One region of the Streptomyces sp. NPDC093097 genome, then DNA from elsewhere that is predicted to be linked to it. Evidence: riboswitches for the same ligand, from Rfam matches in the RefSeq annotation. Region 1 holds a riboswitch; each other region holds the start of a gene.
What was found. Region 1 has a riboswitch for cobalamin ahead of ACIQE0_RS16415 (ribonucleoside-diphosphate reductase subunit alpha). Riboswitches for the same ligand answer to the same signal wherever they lie in the genome.

Region 1 (4,879 bases):
GGTCGGTCTCGCACCGCCACGGCTACGTCACCACCTCCGACTTCGTCCGCGGACGCTTCGGCTCCAAGGGCCTGTCGCTGGCCGTGGCACTGACCGGCCTGCTCGCCACGATGCCCTACATCGCGCTCCAACTCGTCGGCATCCAGGCCGTCCTGGACGTCATGGGGGTCGGCGGCGGGGAGCACGCCAACTGGTTCGTCAAGGACCTCCCGCTGCTGATCGCGTTCGCCGTGCTGGCCGCGTACACCTACTCCTCGGGCCTGCGGGCGCCCGCGCTGATCGCGTTCGTCAAGGACGGGCTGATCTACCTCGTCATCGCGGTGGCGATCATCTACATCCCGATCAAGCTGGGCGGCTTCGACGAGATCTTCCACGCGGCCGGCAAGGCCCTCGCCCAGCCCGGGCCCACCGGCAAGCCGCGCGGTGAACTGGCCAGCGGCCCCAACGCCCAGTGGGCGTACGCCACTCTGGCACTCGGCTCGGCGCTGGCGCTGTTCATGTACCCGCACTCGATCACCGCGACGCTCTCCTCGCGCAGCCGCAACGTCATCCGCCGCAACACCACCATCCTCCCGCTCTACTCCCTGATGCTGGGCCTCCTCGCCCTGCTCGGCTTCATGGCGCTGAAGGCCGGGACGGACACCCACGGCAATGCGCAGCTGGCGATCCCGCAGCTGTTCGCGGACATGTTCCCGAGCTGGTTCGCGGGCGTGGCGTTCGCCGCGATCGGCATCGGTGCGCTGGTGCCCGCCGCGATCATGTCGATCGCCGCCGCCAACCTCTTCACCCGGAACGTCTACAAGGACTTCCTGAAGCCCACCGCCACGCCCGAGCAGGAGCACAAGGTCGCCAAGCTGGTCTCCCTCCTGGTCAAGGTCGGCGCCCTGGCCTTCGTCCTGACCATGGACAAGACCGTCGCCATCAACTTCCAGCTGCTGGGCGGCATCTGGATCCTGCAGACCATGCCGGCGCTGGTCGGCGGCCTGTTCACCCGCTGGTTCCACCGCTGGGCGCTGCTGGCCGGCTGGGCGGTCGGCATGGTCTACGGCACCCTCGCCGCGTACGGCGTCGCCAGCCCGACGCAGAAGCACTTCGGCGGCTCCAGCGCGGAGATCCCCGGCATCGGCCAGATCGGCTACATCGGCTTCACCGCCTTCGTCCTGAACGTGTTGGTGACGGTCGTGCTGACGCTCGTCCTGAAGGCCCTCAAGGCCCCTGACGGCGCCGACGAGACCGTCCCCGACGACTACACCGCCGACCGCGGCGACAAGGGCGTCACGCCCGACCTGCCGCCGGCCCCGGCGGAGGCACCGGCCGGGCACTGACCCCGAACACCCCTCACTGGTCGCCGCGCATCCCCGGACGCGCGGCGGCCCGCCGGTCTACGTCAGCTCCAGCCACCCGCCCTCTTCCTCGCGGGCATGTATCCGGGCGGTCTCCTCGAAGTGTTCGGGGGACATGCGGGGCGGCCGGTCGGTGGGCGGGGCCATGGAACTTCCTCCTTCCGCGCTCGGGTTGGAGTGGGACGACAGCTGCTTCCGACCATAGCGGCGGGCACTGACAGTCACCGGCACACGTCCAACGCCCCGCCTCCGCATCTCGGTTGGCGCCGCCACACTGGTCTCATGAACATCACGATCAGGCCCATACGCCAGGCGGAGTTCGAGACGGTCGGGGAGCTGGTGGTGGAGGTGTACCTGGCCGACGGCCTGCTGACCGGGGCGGACGATCCGTATGCGGCGGTGCTGCGGGACGTGGCGCACCGGGTGGCGCACGCCGAGGTGCTGGTGGCCGTGGACGGACAGGGCGGGGCAGACGGGACGGACAGGTCGGACGGGACGGTGCTCGGGGCGGTGACGTTCGCCGCATACGGGAGTCCGTACGCGGATCTGGCCGGGCCCGGGGAGGGCGAGTTCCGGATGCTGGCGGTGCGGAGCGAGGGGCGCGGGCGCGGCGTCGGTGAGGCGCTGGTGCGGGCCTGCCTGGCGCGGGCGCGGACGCTGGGGCTGCGCGGGATGGTGCTGTCGAGCCAGCGGCACCTGCTGCCGGCGCACCGGCTCTACCACCGGCTGGGGTTCGTACGGGCGGCCGAGCGGGACTGGAACCCGGTCCCGGAGGTGCGGCTGTGGGCGTTCGCCCAAGAGCTGGCCTGAGGCGTTTTCCGGCGGTGGACGGGCGGTGCGGCGGTTGGTGCGCCCGTAGGAACGGCATGAGCTACGACACAAGATGTGGGGGTGCATGCTGGGAGCAACACAAGATGTATGCTCTTCCTCGCTGTCGCCCGCAGGGGAATCCGGTGCGAATCCGGAACTGTCCCGCAACGGTATGAGAGCGCAGGATACGGCCCGTTTCATGGGGAATCCGCGCTCCCGAGTCCGAAGACCTGCCGATGGTACGTCCGCACCGCCATCGGTGCGGCGTCGAGACGTCCGGGCCCCGAGGGATGGGTCGGTGGACGGAGCGCGGCCGGCCCGCGCACCCCGGTTCACCGCGGGGTGCCCCCTTGCCTGCCCGCGCGCCGTTGCAGCCGCCGCCCTCCCGGCCCCCGCCGAGTGAGGGAGAGCATCAGGTGACCATCGCGCCAACGGAGCCCGCGTCAGACGCCGAGGTCGTGCAGCCCGTGGTGGCCGCGCCTCCCGCGGCCGAGGACGGGCCGGGCGTCGCCCTGCTGCGCACGCTGACCGAGCTGACCGCGGACCTGACCGCGACCGACCCGGGCAAGGTGGCCGCCGCCGCGCTGCGCGGCCGGCACCCCGGCTCCGACGCGGCCGAACTGCGGTCCCTGGCGACCGAGGCCGCGGCCGGGCTGATCGCCGACGAGCCGCAGTACTCCAAGCTCGCCGCGCGCCTGCTCACCCTGGCCATCGCCGAGGAGGCCGCCGGCCAGGGCGCCTCGTCCTTCTCCGCCTCGATCGCGGTCGGCCACCGGGAGGGCCTGATCGCGGACGCCACCGCGGAGTTCGTCACCACGCACACCGCGCGGCTGGACGCACTGGTGGACGCGGCGCTGGACGAGAGCGCCGACGACCGCTTCGGGTACTTCGGCCTGCGCACCCTGCACTCGCGCTACCTGCTGCGGCACCCCATCACCCGCAAGGTGATCGAGACGCCCCAGCACTTCCTGCTGCGGGTGGCCTGCGGTCTGGCCGAGGACGGCTCCGCGCGGGCGCTGGCGGACGTCGCCGAGCTGTACCGGATGACCAGCACGCTCTCCTACCTGCCGTCCTCCCCCACGCTGTTCAACTCCGGCACCCGCCACCCGCAGATGTCCTCCTGCTACCTGCTGGACTCCCCGCTGGACGAGCTGGACTCGATCTACGACCGCTACCACCAGGTGGCCCGGCTCTCCAAGCACGCCGGCGGGATCGGGCTGTCGTACTCCCGGATCCGCGCCCGCGGTTCGCTGATCCGCGGCACCAACGGGCACTCCAACGGCATCGTGCCGTTCCTGCGCACCCTGGACGCGTCGGTGGCGGCGGTCAACCAGGGCGGCCGGCGCAAGGGCGCGGCCTGCGTCTACCTGGAGAGCTGGCACGCGGACATCGAGGAATTCCTGGAGCTGCGGGACAACACCGGCGAGGAGGCCCGCCGGACCCACAACCTCAACATCGCGCACTGGATCCCGGACGAGTTCATGCGCCGGGTGGAGGCGGACGCCGACTGGTCGCTGTTCTCCCCGTCGGACGTGCCCGAGCTGGTCGACCTGTGGGGCGCGGAGTTCGACACCGCCTACCGGGCGGCGGAGGCCGCGGGCAAGGCCCTCAAGCAGGTGCCGGCCCGGCTGCTGTACTCCCGGATGATGCGCACCCTGGCGCAGACCGGCAACGGCTGGATGACGTTCAAGGACGCCGCCAACCGCACCGCCAACCAGACCGCCGAGCCCGGCCGGGTCGTGCACTCCTCCAACCTGTGCACGGAGATCCTGGAGGTCACCGACGACGGCGAGACCGCGGTCTGCAACCTGGGGTCGGTCAACCTCGCCGCGCACCTGGGCGCGGACGGCGAGATGGACTGGGAGCGGCTGGACGCCACCGTCCGCACCGCCGTGACCTTCCTCGACCGGGTCGTGGACATCAACTTCTACCCGACCGAGCAGGCCGCCGCCTCCAACTCCCGCTGGCGGCCGGTCGGTCTGGGCCTGATGGGCCTCCAGGACGTCTTCTTCCGGCTGCGGCTGCCGTTCGACTCGGCGCAGGCGCGGGAGCTGTCGACCCGTATCTCCGAGCGGATCATGCTGGCCGCCTACGAGGCGTCCGCCGACCTCGCCGAGCGGCACGGCCCGCACGCGAACTGGTCCGCGACCCGTACGGCGCGCGGTGTGCTGCACCCGGACCACTACCCCAACGCCGAGCCCCGCTGGGCGGACCGCTGGGCGGCGCTGCGCACCCGGATCGCCGCGACCGGGATGCGCAACTCCCTGCTGCTGGCCATCGCGCCGACCGCCACCATCGCCTCGATCGCCGGTGTCTACGAGTGCATCGAGCCGCAGGTCTCCAACCTCTTCAAGCGCGAGACGCTCTCGGGTGAGTTCCTCCAGGTCAACACGTATCTGATCGAGGAGCTCAAGGAGCTGGGCCTGTGGGACGCGCGGACCCGCGACGCGCTCCGCGAGGCCAACGGCTCGATCCAGGAGCTGTCCTGGATCCCCGCCGACGTCCGCAACCGCTACCGCACCGCCTGGGAGATCCCCCAGCGCGCCCTGATCGACATGGCCGCGGACCGCACGCCCTACCTGGACCAGAGCCAGTCGCTCAACCTCTTCATGGCGTCGCCGACCATCGGCAAGCTCAGCTCGATGTACGCCTACGCCTGGAAGCGCGGCATCAAGACCACGTACTACCTGCGCTCGCGGCCGGCGACCCGGATCGCCCAGTCGGCC
Region 2 (4,879 bases), on a different contig from region 1:
GAGACCGTCTGCCACCGCCTGAGCACCCTCCAACGCACCGGTCGCCGGGGCGTCCCCTTCTCCTTCCTCCGCGTCGACCGGGCCGGCAACATCTCCAAACGCCAGTCGGCGACCGACTTCCACTTCTCCCGCCTCGGTGGCACCTGCCCGCTGTGGACGGTGTACGAGGCGTTCTCGGCGCCCGGCCGGATACTGCCCCAGGTCGCCGAAATGCCCGACGGCAAGCGGTACTTCTGGATCGCGCGGACCCTCACCCGCGGCGGTTTCGGCCACCACGCCCCGCGCGCCGAGTTCGCCATCGCGCTCGGCTGCGAACTGCGCCACGCCCACCGCCTCGTCTACGCCGAGGGCATCGCCCTGGACGACCCCCGCGCCGCCACCCCCATCGGCCTGGGCTGCCGCATCTGCGAACGCCGCGACTGCGCACAGCGGGCCCGCCCCCCGGCCGGCGGCCGCCTGGCCATCGACCCGGACCGCCGCACCTATGTGCCCTACCCGGTGGAGTCGGGGACCCCCCTCGGCTGAACCTCCGCGCTCCCGGGCACGACAAGGCCCCAGGGCGCGACCCGATGCCCTGGGGCCGTTCGCCAGAAGGGGGAGCGGATCGCGCTATCCCCAGATCGCCTGCGCCAGCGCGGCCCCGATGAAGGCCGCTCCGAGGCCGGCGGTGATGCTGCCCACGACGTTGGCCGCGGCGAAGAGCCGCGCGCCGTCCTCGGTCAGGCGCAGCGTCTCGTAGGAGAACGTCGAGTAGGTCGTCAGGGCCCCGCACAGCCCGGCGCCGACGAGCAGTTGCACATGAGGGGATGCCGCTCCGGCGGCCACCGCACCGGTGACCAGCCCGAGGATCAGGCTGCCGAGGACGTTGATGGTGAAGGTCCCCCAGGGGAAGACGGTGTCGTGGCGGCGCTGGACGGCCCGGTCGGTCAGATACCTCAGGGGGGCGCCGATCATCGCGCCTATGAGGACGAGGGCCCAGTTCACGCCGTGGTCTCCTGCTGGTCGGTGGTGCGGTCGGCCCGGACCCCGTCGCGGGTCGCCGGTGCCTGGTCCATGAGTGCGCTGCGGTTCCGCCCGGTCATCGCGTCCGCCACCCGATCACGCGCCGGGTCAGCGCGGCGGCGAGCCACACCGCCGCCAGCGCGGACAGGGCGGTCAGGACCAGGTAGGCCAGCGCGGCGCCGGCGCGGTGCTGCTTGACCAGCAGCTGGATGTCCACCACGTACGTGGAGAACGTCGTGAAGCCGCCGAGGACGCCGGTGCCGAAGAAGGGCCGGACCAGTCGGTGCGCCGACCAGGCGTCGGTGATGACGACCATGAACACGCCGATCACGGCGCAGCCGAGGACGTTGATGCCCACGGTGGTCCAGGGGAAGGCGCCGGGGGCGGTGGGCCACGTCAGGGAGGCTCCGTAGCGGGCGGCGGCGCCCAGGGCCCCGCCGACGGAGACCGCGCCGATCACCGGCCACTGATCCGTGGGCGAAGGGCGCCGCGCACGGCGCAGGCGGTCCAACGGTCCGGTGCCTGGGGCGACGGATTCCGCAAGAGCCTCGGTCCGAGGGGGTTCCACGCGCACTTCTCCTACTCGCCGGCACCCCGGAAAAGGGTGCGCCTGATCGCAAGTAGGGACCGTTGGCGGCACATGGTGCTGCGGTTCGGGTACGGCGGGCCCCACCGCCGTCACGGCGCCGAGGGACGGTGGCCGTGGGTGCCCAGCGTAGCGCCTGGCGGGTGGGGCTCCAACACGGACAGCGATGTGCGGTTACGTGGTGGGGGTGGACTTACTAGGACGTCCAACTATATGTTCGGGGGCAAGGCCCGCGGTGCAGGGAAGCCGGTGCGATTCCGGCGCGGTCCCGCCACTGTGACCGGGGAATGCGCTCCCCGAACGAGACCGGCCACTGACGGAGAGTCCGTCGGGAAGGCCGGGGAGCGTGTGCTGATCCGGGAGTCAGGATACCGGCCGCGGGGTGTTCCGTGTTGTCCACGAGGATGGAGCAGACACGCATGGCACCGGTATGCACCCGCGCTCCCGACCGGCGAATCCGACGGGCGCCGAGCGGCGACCTCTGACGGTGGCCCAGCCCTGCGTATCCCGCGCCGCCCGCCCGCGCCGTTTCGGCGTCCGTGCGGGCCGGTGCGCCATCCCCGGATCTCACCTGACGGAGAGCAGGCATTCATGGTCCGTGAACTGGCACATTTCATCGGCGGCAAGCACACCCCGGGCACCTCGGGGATCTATGGCGATGTGTACGACCCCAACACCGGCGCGGTCCAGGCCCGCGTCCCGCTCGCAGGCCGCGCAGAGACCGAGGCGGCGATCGCCGACGCCGCCGAGGCCCAGCGCGCCTGGGGCGAGTGGAACCCGCAGCGCCGTGCGCGGGTGATGATGAAGTTCCTCCAACTGGTCGACGGGGAACGGGAGTCGCTGGCCCGGCTGCTGTCGTCCGAGCACGGCAAGACGGTCGCCGACGCCCACGGTGACCTGCAACGCGGCCTGGAAGTGGTGGAGTTCGCCGCCGGGATTCCGCACCTGCTCAAGGGCGAGTTCACCGACAACGCCGGCACCGGCATCGATGTGCACTCACTGCGCAGCCCGATCGGCGTCACCGCCGGCATCACCCCGTTCAACTTCCCCGCGATGATCCCGCTGTGGAAGGCCGCGCCCGCCCTCGCCTGCGGCAACTCCTTCGTCCTCAAGCCCTCCGAGCGCGACCCCTCCGTGCCGCTGCGGCTGGCCGAACTGTTCCTGGAGGCAGGGCTTCCGCCGGGCGTCTTCAACGTCGTCAACGGCGGCAAGGAAGCGGTCGACACCCTGCTGTCCGATTCCCGGGTCGGTGCGCTGGGCTTCGTCGGCTCCACCCCGATCGCGGCGCACATCTACGCCACCGCCGCCGCGCACGGCAAGCGGGCGCAGTGCTTCGGCGGCGCCAAGAACCACATGATCGTGATGCCGGACGCCGACCTCGACCAGGCCGTCGACGCGCTGATCGGGGCGGGTTACGGCTCGGCGGGGGAGCGCTGCATGGCGATCTCCGTGGCCGTGCCGGTCGGCGAGGCCACCGCCGACGCCCTGGTGGAGCGCCTGAAGGAGCGCATCGGGAAGCTGCGCATCGGCCGCAGCGACGACCCCGAGGCCGACTTCGGACCGCTGGTCAGCCGGGACGCCCTCGACCGGGTGCGCCGCTATGTCGACATCGGGGTCAACGAGGGCGCCGAACTCGTCGTGGACGGCCGCGGGTTCACCCTCGACGGCCACGAGAACGGCTTCTTCGCCGGCCCCTCGCTCTTCGACCGCGTCGCCACCCAGATGCGGGTCTACCGGGAGGAGATCTTCGGTCCCGTGCTGTGCGTCGTGCGGGCCGCGAACTACGAGGAGGCGCTGCGGCTGCCCAGCGCGCACCCGTACGGCAACGGCGTGGCGATCTTCACGCGGGACGGGGACACCGCCCGCGACTTCACCCGCCGGGTGAACACCGGCATGGTCGGCGTGAACGTGCCCATTCCGGTACCGGTCGCCTACCACACCTTCGGCGGCTGGAAGCGCTCCGGTTTCGGCGACCTGGGCCAGCACGGGCCGGACGCGATCCGCTTCTACACCCGCACCAAGACCGTCACCTCGCGCTGGCCCTCCGGGGCCAAGGAGGGCGCGAGCTTCACCATCCCGACCATGGGGTGAGCGCCATGACCACCACCATGCTCACGGAGGACCAACTCGCCCTCGTCGAGGCGACGCTCGACTTCACCCAGGACCATCTCACCCCGCACGCCGTGGAGTGGGACCAGACCAAGCACTTCCCGACCGACGTCCTGCGCAAGGCCGCGGGGCTCGGCCTGGGCGGGATCTATGTGCGCGAGGAGAGCGGCGGCAGCGGGCTCGGCCGCACCGACGGCGCGCTGATCATCGAGACCCTGGCCTCCGGCTGCCCGTCCATCGCCGGCTTCGTCTCCATCCACAACATGGTCGCCTGGATGATCGACCACTACGGCGACGCCGCCCAGCGCGAGCGGTGGTTGCCCAGGCTGTGTGCCATGGAGGACCTGGGCAGTTACTGCCTGACCGAACCGGGCGCCGGCTCGGACGCCGCCGCCCTGCGCACCCGTGCCCTGCGCGACGGCGACCACTACGTCCTCACCGGCGTCAAACAGTTCATCTCGGGCGCCGGGGCCTCCCAGGTCTACGTCGTCATGGCGCGCACCGGCGACGACGGCCCGCGCGGCATCTCCGCCTTCCTTGTCGACAGGGACGACCCCGGGCTGTCCTTCGGCCCCAACGAGAAGAAGATGGGCTGGAACGCCCAGCCGACCCGCCAGGTGATCCTCGACCAGGTGCGGGTGCCCGCCGACCGGCTGCTCGGCGGGGAGGGCGCGGGCTTCCGCATCGCCATGCACGGGCTGAACGGCGGCCGGCTCGGGATCGCCGCCTGCTCCCTCGGCGGCGCCCGCGCCGCACTCGACCGCAGCCTGGTCCACCTCGCCGACCGCGAGGCGTTCGGCCGGCGGCTGCTGGACGCGCAGGCGCTGCAGTTCCGGCTCGCCGACATGGCGACCGAACTCACCGCGGCCCGCGCCCTGGTCCACCAGGCCGCCCAGGCCCTGGACCGCGGTGACCCGCAGGCACCGCAGCTGTGCGCGATGGCCAAGCAGTTCGCCACCGACACCGGCTACTCCGTCGCCGACCGCGCCCTGCAACTCCACGGCGGTTACGGATACTTGACCGACTACGGCATCGAGAAGATCGTCCGCGATCTGCGAGTCCACCAGATCCTGGAAGGAACCAACGAGATCATGCGCGTCATCGTCGCCCGCGGCCTGACGGAGGCACTGCGGTGACCCAGACCGACGAGCCCGTCCTCCTGACCACCGAGGGCCGTACCGG
Region 3 (4,879 bases), on a different contig from region 1:
CTGGGGCTGGACCGTCAGCCGGTGCAGCGCTGGGTGAACCACGCAGCGGAGCTGGGCCTGGTCGTGACGGCCCCCAATCCCGCCCACCGCCGCTCGTCCCTGATCGAGCTCACCGACGAGGGCACGGAGGTGATGCGCGGCATCCAGGACGCCGAGGCCGCGGAGCTCCGGCGCGGGCTGGCCGACCTGTCGACCGGAGAGGTCCGCACGGCGCTGCGGGTCCTGGACCGGCTCGGTGAGGAATTCCGGCACCTGGCGGACGGTTCGCACGTTCCCCCGGAGGAACGCGGCAATCCCGAAAAGCAGGACGCCACCGCCCAAGATGCCGCACCGGCCGCCATATCGCCCGGCACATCACCCGGCATCGGGCACCGGCCTCCGGCGCCCGCCCGTCCGACCGCCCGTCCGTCCCGCACAGAACGGCCCGCAGAATGACCCACGACTTCCAGGCATGGTCCGAGATCGACAACGGCACCGTGCCGGTCGACGACGGCGAACTGTTCTATGAGACGGCCGGTTCGGGGCCCGCGGTGGTCCTGCTGCACGGCGGGATGCTCGACCAGCACATGTGGGACGAGCAGTTCGCCTGGCTGGTGAACTCCGGCCTGCAGGTGGTCCGTTACGACTCCCGCGGCCACGGCCTCTCCTCCACGGTGACCGGCGACTGGTCCAACCACGACGACCTGGTGGCCCTGCTGGACGCGCTCGACATACCGCGCGCCGTCCTCGTCGGCCTCTCGCACGGCTCCCGGGTCTCACTGGACACCGCGATCGCCTACCCGGACCGGGTCTCCGCCCTCTTCCTGGCCTCGCCCGGGGTCAGCGGCCGCCCCTTCACCGACCCCTTCATCCTGGAGCACATCCGGGAACAGGTCGCCGCGATCGGCGAACCGGACGGCGCGGAGCGGTACGTGGAGCACTTCCTGCGGATGTGGGTGGACGGACCGCACCGTGCGCCGTCCGCCGTGCACCCCGGCTTCCGGGAGCGGATGCGCGCCTCCGCGTGCGCCAATGTCGAGGTGCACGCGGACGGTGTGGGGGTGGGCATGCCCCTGGAGGTCGGGGCGGCGGACCGACTCGGTGAGATCCGGGTGCCGACCGCCGTCCTCGACGGCGACCTCGACTCCACCGACATCTCCGCCAACGCCCATGCGATAGCGCTGCAGGTCCCCGGCGCCCGGCGGATACGCATCCCGGCCGCCGGCCACACGGTCAACTTGGAGAACGCCCGGCTCTTCGACCACGAACTCCACACCTTCCTGACGTCCCTGGCCCTCTGAGTCCCTGCCACCCCTGCTCCTGCGGCGCGGACCGCCTGCCCGAAGGCCCCGGCATCCTCCCGGGGCCTTCGGGCATGGCCGGATCTCGTCGGTGCCCGCTAGAGTGACCGGGCCGTGGTGTTCGGGAAGACCGGTGCAGGACCTCGTGTCCCAGGCCGGCGCGGCCCTCGCCACTGTGATCGGGGAGTTTCCAGCCCTCTGTACGTGCGACGTGTACGTACGGCGCCACTGACCGCAGCCTGCGGCCGGGAAGGCGGGCCGGAAGCGCACACCCTCCCCCAAGCTCTCAAGGAGCAGGGAGGCACCCCAAAGCCAGGAGACCGGCCACGGCATTTCACGAAGCAATCCACGAGGTGCTGGAGCGTGATGGCCAGATGGCCCTGTCCACGGATACCCCGGACAATTCCCCAACTCCCCGCAGTTCCCTTCCCCCCGGCACACCCGGATCCACCGGTTCGTTCCGCTGGCAACGCCGCGACACCGTCCGCACAGCCGGGTTGATGACGGTCATAGCCGCGCTGCATGTCGTCGCCTTCGGCGTACTCTTCCTCCTGGTCGTGCCGGGCCACTACGCCGTCGGCAGCCAGGTGTTCGGCGTCGGACTCGGCGTCACCGCCTACACCCTGGGCATGCGGCACGCCTTCGACGCCGACCACATCGCGGCGATCGACAACACCACCCGCAAGCTGATGGCCGACGGCAAACGCCCGGTCTCGGTGGGGTTCTGGTTCGCCCTCGGCCACTCCAGTGTGGTGGTCGCGATGTCCGCGCTGGTGGCCGGCGGCGCCCAGCTCGCCGGCACCCTGATGAACGACAACTCCACCACCCACCAGACGCTCGGCCTCATCGGCACGACCGTCTCGGGCACCTTCCTCTACCTCATCGCCGCCCTCAACCTGGTCGCCCTGCTTGGCATCCTGAAGGTGTTCCGGGCGATGCGGTCGGGCGCCTACGACGAGCAGGAGCTCGAAGCCCACCTGGATTCCCGGGGCTTCATGAACCGGATCCTCGGCCGGCTCACCAAGTCCATCAGCCGCCCCGGCCAGATGTACCCGCTCGGTTTCCTCTTCGGCCTCGGCTTCGACACCGCGACCGAGGTGACGCTGATGGTGATGGCCGGCAGCGGCGCCGCGGCGGGCCTGCCCTGGTACGCGATCCTGTGCCTGCCGCTGCTGTTCGCGGCCGGAATGAGCCTGTTCGACACCCTCGACGGCACCTTCATGAACTTCGCGTACCAGTGGGCGTTCTCCAACCCCGTGCGGAAGGTCTACTACAACCTCACCATCACCGGTCTGTCGATCGCGGTCGCGTTCTTCATCGGCACCATCGAGCTGGTGACCGTCCTGCACGACAAGCTCGGCCTCGACGACCCGGTGTCCGGGGCGATCTCCTCCCTCAACCTCGACAACGCGGGCTTCGTCATCGTCGGCCTGTTCGTCGTGGTGTGGGCGGCGGCGCTGGCCTACTGGCGCCTCGGCGGCGTCGAGAAGCGCTGGGCCGCCCGAACACCCGCCGCCCAACCGGCCGAGGCCCCCGCCCCGGCCCCCCACCCCGAAGAACCCGACACCCCGTAGCCCCACGCGCGGTGGCCCTCCCCGTCAGCCGACAGGGAGGGCCACCGCACATCCGGCCCCCTGCGCACACGCGCCTCAGGTGGCCGAGCCGGCCGCCGCGCCCGTCAACAGGTCCGGGCCCCAACGCTCCAGCGCCCCCGCGAGGTCCAGCGGCAGCACCCGCGCCCCCGCGTCCTCCGCTCCCGGCCAGTCCTCCCGCGGCACCCGCCACATCACCTCGAACTCGTTCCCGTCCGGGTCCCGGGCGTAGAGCGACTTGGAGACCAGGTGGTCGCTGGTACCCGCCAGCGCCCCCCGCTCCTGAAGCCGCTCCGCGACCGCCACAAGATCGCCCAGCGTCCCGACCTCCCAGGCCAGGTGGTACAGCCCGATTCGGCCGCTCTCCGGCCCGGGCGCCCCCCGCCCCACCGCGAACAGCCCCAGATCGTGGTCGTTCTGCGAACCGGGCGCGCTCAGAAACGCCGCCCGCCCCGGAATCTCCACGTCCACCGTGAACCCCAGCACCTCGGTGTAGAACTCCACCGACCGTGCCACCTCACGGATGTACAACACCGCATGATTGAGCCGCCGTACGGACATCAACCCTCCCTCTCTTCCCTCAACGCGCTCCCCCGCCTTGGCAGTCGCCGCCCCTGACCCAGGGGCCGCAACCTCACTTCCGGAACAGCAACACCACTGCCGCGAACACCACACCCAGGACGAGCGCGCCCGCGCCGTACATCAGCCGATGCGCGCGCACCACGGGCAGGAGGCGGTCGATCGCGAAGCGGCCGGGTCCGGCCAGCCCCAGCGCGGCCGCCCCGCCGACGATCAGCAGCTCGTACTCCACGCCCTCGGGCGCGAAGAAGCCGCCGCCCCACTTCACCGCCAGCGCGTTGATCATCGTGCCGACCACGGCCGCGGCGGCGAGCGGCGTCAGCAGCCCGAGCACCAGCCCGAGCCCGCCCAGCGTCTCGGCCAGACCGGCGAAAACGGCCATCACCTTGCCGGACGGGTAACCACTCGCCGTGAAGAACTGGGCGGTGCCGTCCAGCCCACCCCCGCCGAACCAGCCGAACAGCTTCTGGGCGCCATGAGCCGCCATGGTCAGCCCGAGGACCAGCCGCAGCACGAACAGCCCGGCGTCATACCCGCGCAACGAGGACTCGTCCCGCACCACGGCACCGACCCGCTCGGCCCCGGACACACTGTGGGGGGTCGTCATGACAATCGCTCATTCCCTCTGAACCACGCGACGACCCGACCACACGGCCCGCCGACTACCTACTCGACCATTTACTTGAAAGTTCAAGTCTCCCCTCCACCATACACATGCCCCCGGAAACACCAAAGGCCCCCAATCGGGACGAGGGGGCCTGCCGACGGGGGCTGCCGAGGGGGTTGCCGAGGGGGCGCCAAGGGGTCCGCCGATGGCGACTGCGCATCCGGGACCTACCGGCCGGACCGCGCGTCGAGCGCCGGTCACCCCCTCCGGACGGCCAGGCCGCGCACCCCAGCGCACCCGACGGTGCGACCGGGCCCGCAATCACCAAGGGGCCTTCCACACAAGGGCGTTGGGGATGCGAGGGTGCGACCGAACCACGCCGCCAGGACCGCAGGGCCACCGCCACCACCGACCGCCGTCGATCACACAGGCATCGGACGAACAGCCACAGACAGGCACAGATCACGAGAGCCCGGAGCTCAACACCGACGGCACCGGCGGACGCAGGGGGACGGCAAAAGACCCCCCGCCATGATCGGCAGGGGGTCTTTTGACTGGTGGGCACAGACGGATTTGAACCGCCGACATCTGCTTTGTAAGAGCAGCGCTCTACCGCTGAGCTATGCGCCCTGGATGAGCCGACAGACTACCTTGCCTCGGGGTCGGGACTGCAAACCCGGGCCGGGGGCCGGAGGGCGGGGCCGGGGCCGCACTGGGGGGGGAGGGACGCTGTGGGTGTGGGAGGGGTGTGCGGGGATCAGGGGCGGAGTCGGGGTGGGTGTGAACTTGTCGGGCGGGATGTTCGTTCGGGTGGGTGGGAG

Region 2: it holds a riboswitch for cobalamin, as region 1 does, so the genes downstream of both, ACIQE0_RS11875 (CoA-acylating methylmalonate-semialdehyde dehydrogenase) here and ACIQE0_RS16415 (ribonucleoside-diphosphate reductase subunit alpha) in region 1, are expected to answer to the same signal.
Region 3: it holds a riboswitch for cobalamin, as region 1 does, so the genes downstream of both, ACIQE0_RS05685 (HoxN/HupN/NixA family nickel/cobalt transporter) here and ACIQE0_RS16415 (ribonucleoside-diphosphate reductase subunit alpha) in region 1, are expected to answer to the same signal.

Annotation. Positions count from the first base shown of each region.
Region 1 is NZ_JBIVOW010000008.1:153,083-157,961, reverse strand. It holds gene mctP (monocarboxylate uptake permease MctP) at 1-1,325, shown strand, start outside; gene ACIQE0_RS16420 (GNAT family N-acetyltransferase) at 1,626-2,153, shown strand; cobalamin riboswitch at 2,256-2,406, shown strand; gene ACIQE0_RS16415 (ribonucleoside-diphosphate reductase subunit alpha) at 2,570-4,879, shown strand, end outside.
Region 2 is NZ_JBIVOW010000005.1:376,346-381,224, reverse strand. It holds gene ACIQE0_RS11890 (short-chain fatty acyl-CoA regulator family protein) at 1-525, shown strand, start outside; gene crcB (fluoride efflux transporter CrcB) at 610-984, opposite strand; gene ACIQE0_RS11880 (fluoride efflux transporter FluC) at 1,079-1,570, opposite strand; cobalamin riboswitch at 1,829-1,961, shown strand; gene ACIQE0_RS11875 (CoA-acylating methylmalonate-semialdehyde dehydrogenase) at 2,180-3,679, shown strand; gene ACIQE0_RS11870 (acyl-CoA dehydrogenase family protein) at 3,685-4,833, shown strand; gene ACIQE0_RS11865 (enoyl-CoA hydratase/isomerase family protein) at 4,830-4,879, shown strand, end outside.
Region 3 is NZ_JBIVOW010000003.1:52,860-57,738, forward strand. It holds gene ACIQE0_RS05675 (MarR family winged helix-turn-helix transcriptional regulator) at 1-435, shown strand, start outside; gene ACIQE0_RS05680 (alpha/beta hydrolase) at 432-1,280, shown strand; cobalamin riboswitch at 1,379-1,624, shown strand; gene ACIQE0_RS05685 (HoxN/HupN/NixA family nickel/cobalt transporter) at 1,655-2,854, shown strand; gene ACIQE0_RS05690 (VOC family protein) at 2,930-3,433, opposite strand; gene ACIQE0_RS05695 (DoxX family protein) at 3,507-4,058, opposite strand; tRNA gene ACIQE0_RS05700 (tRNA-Val) at 4,614-4,688, opposite strand.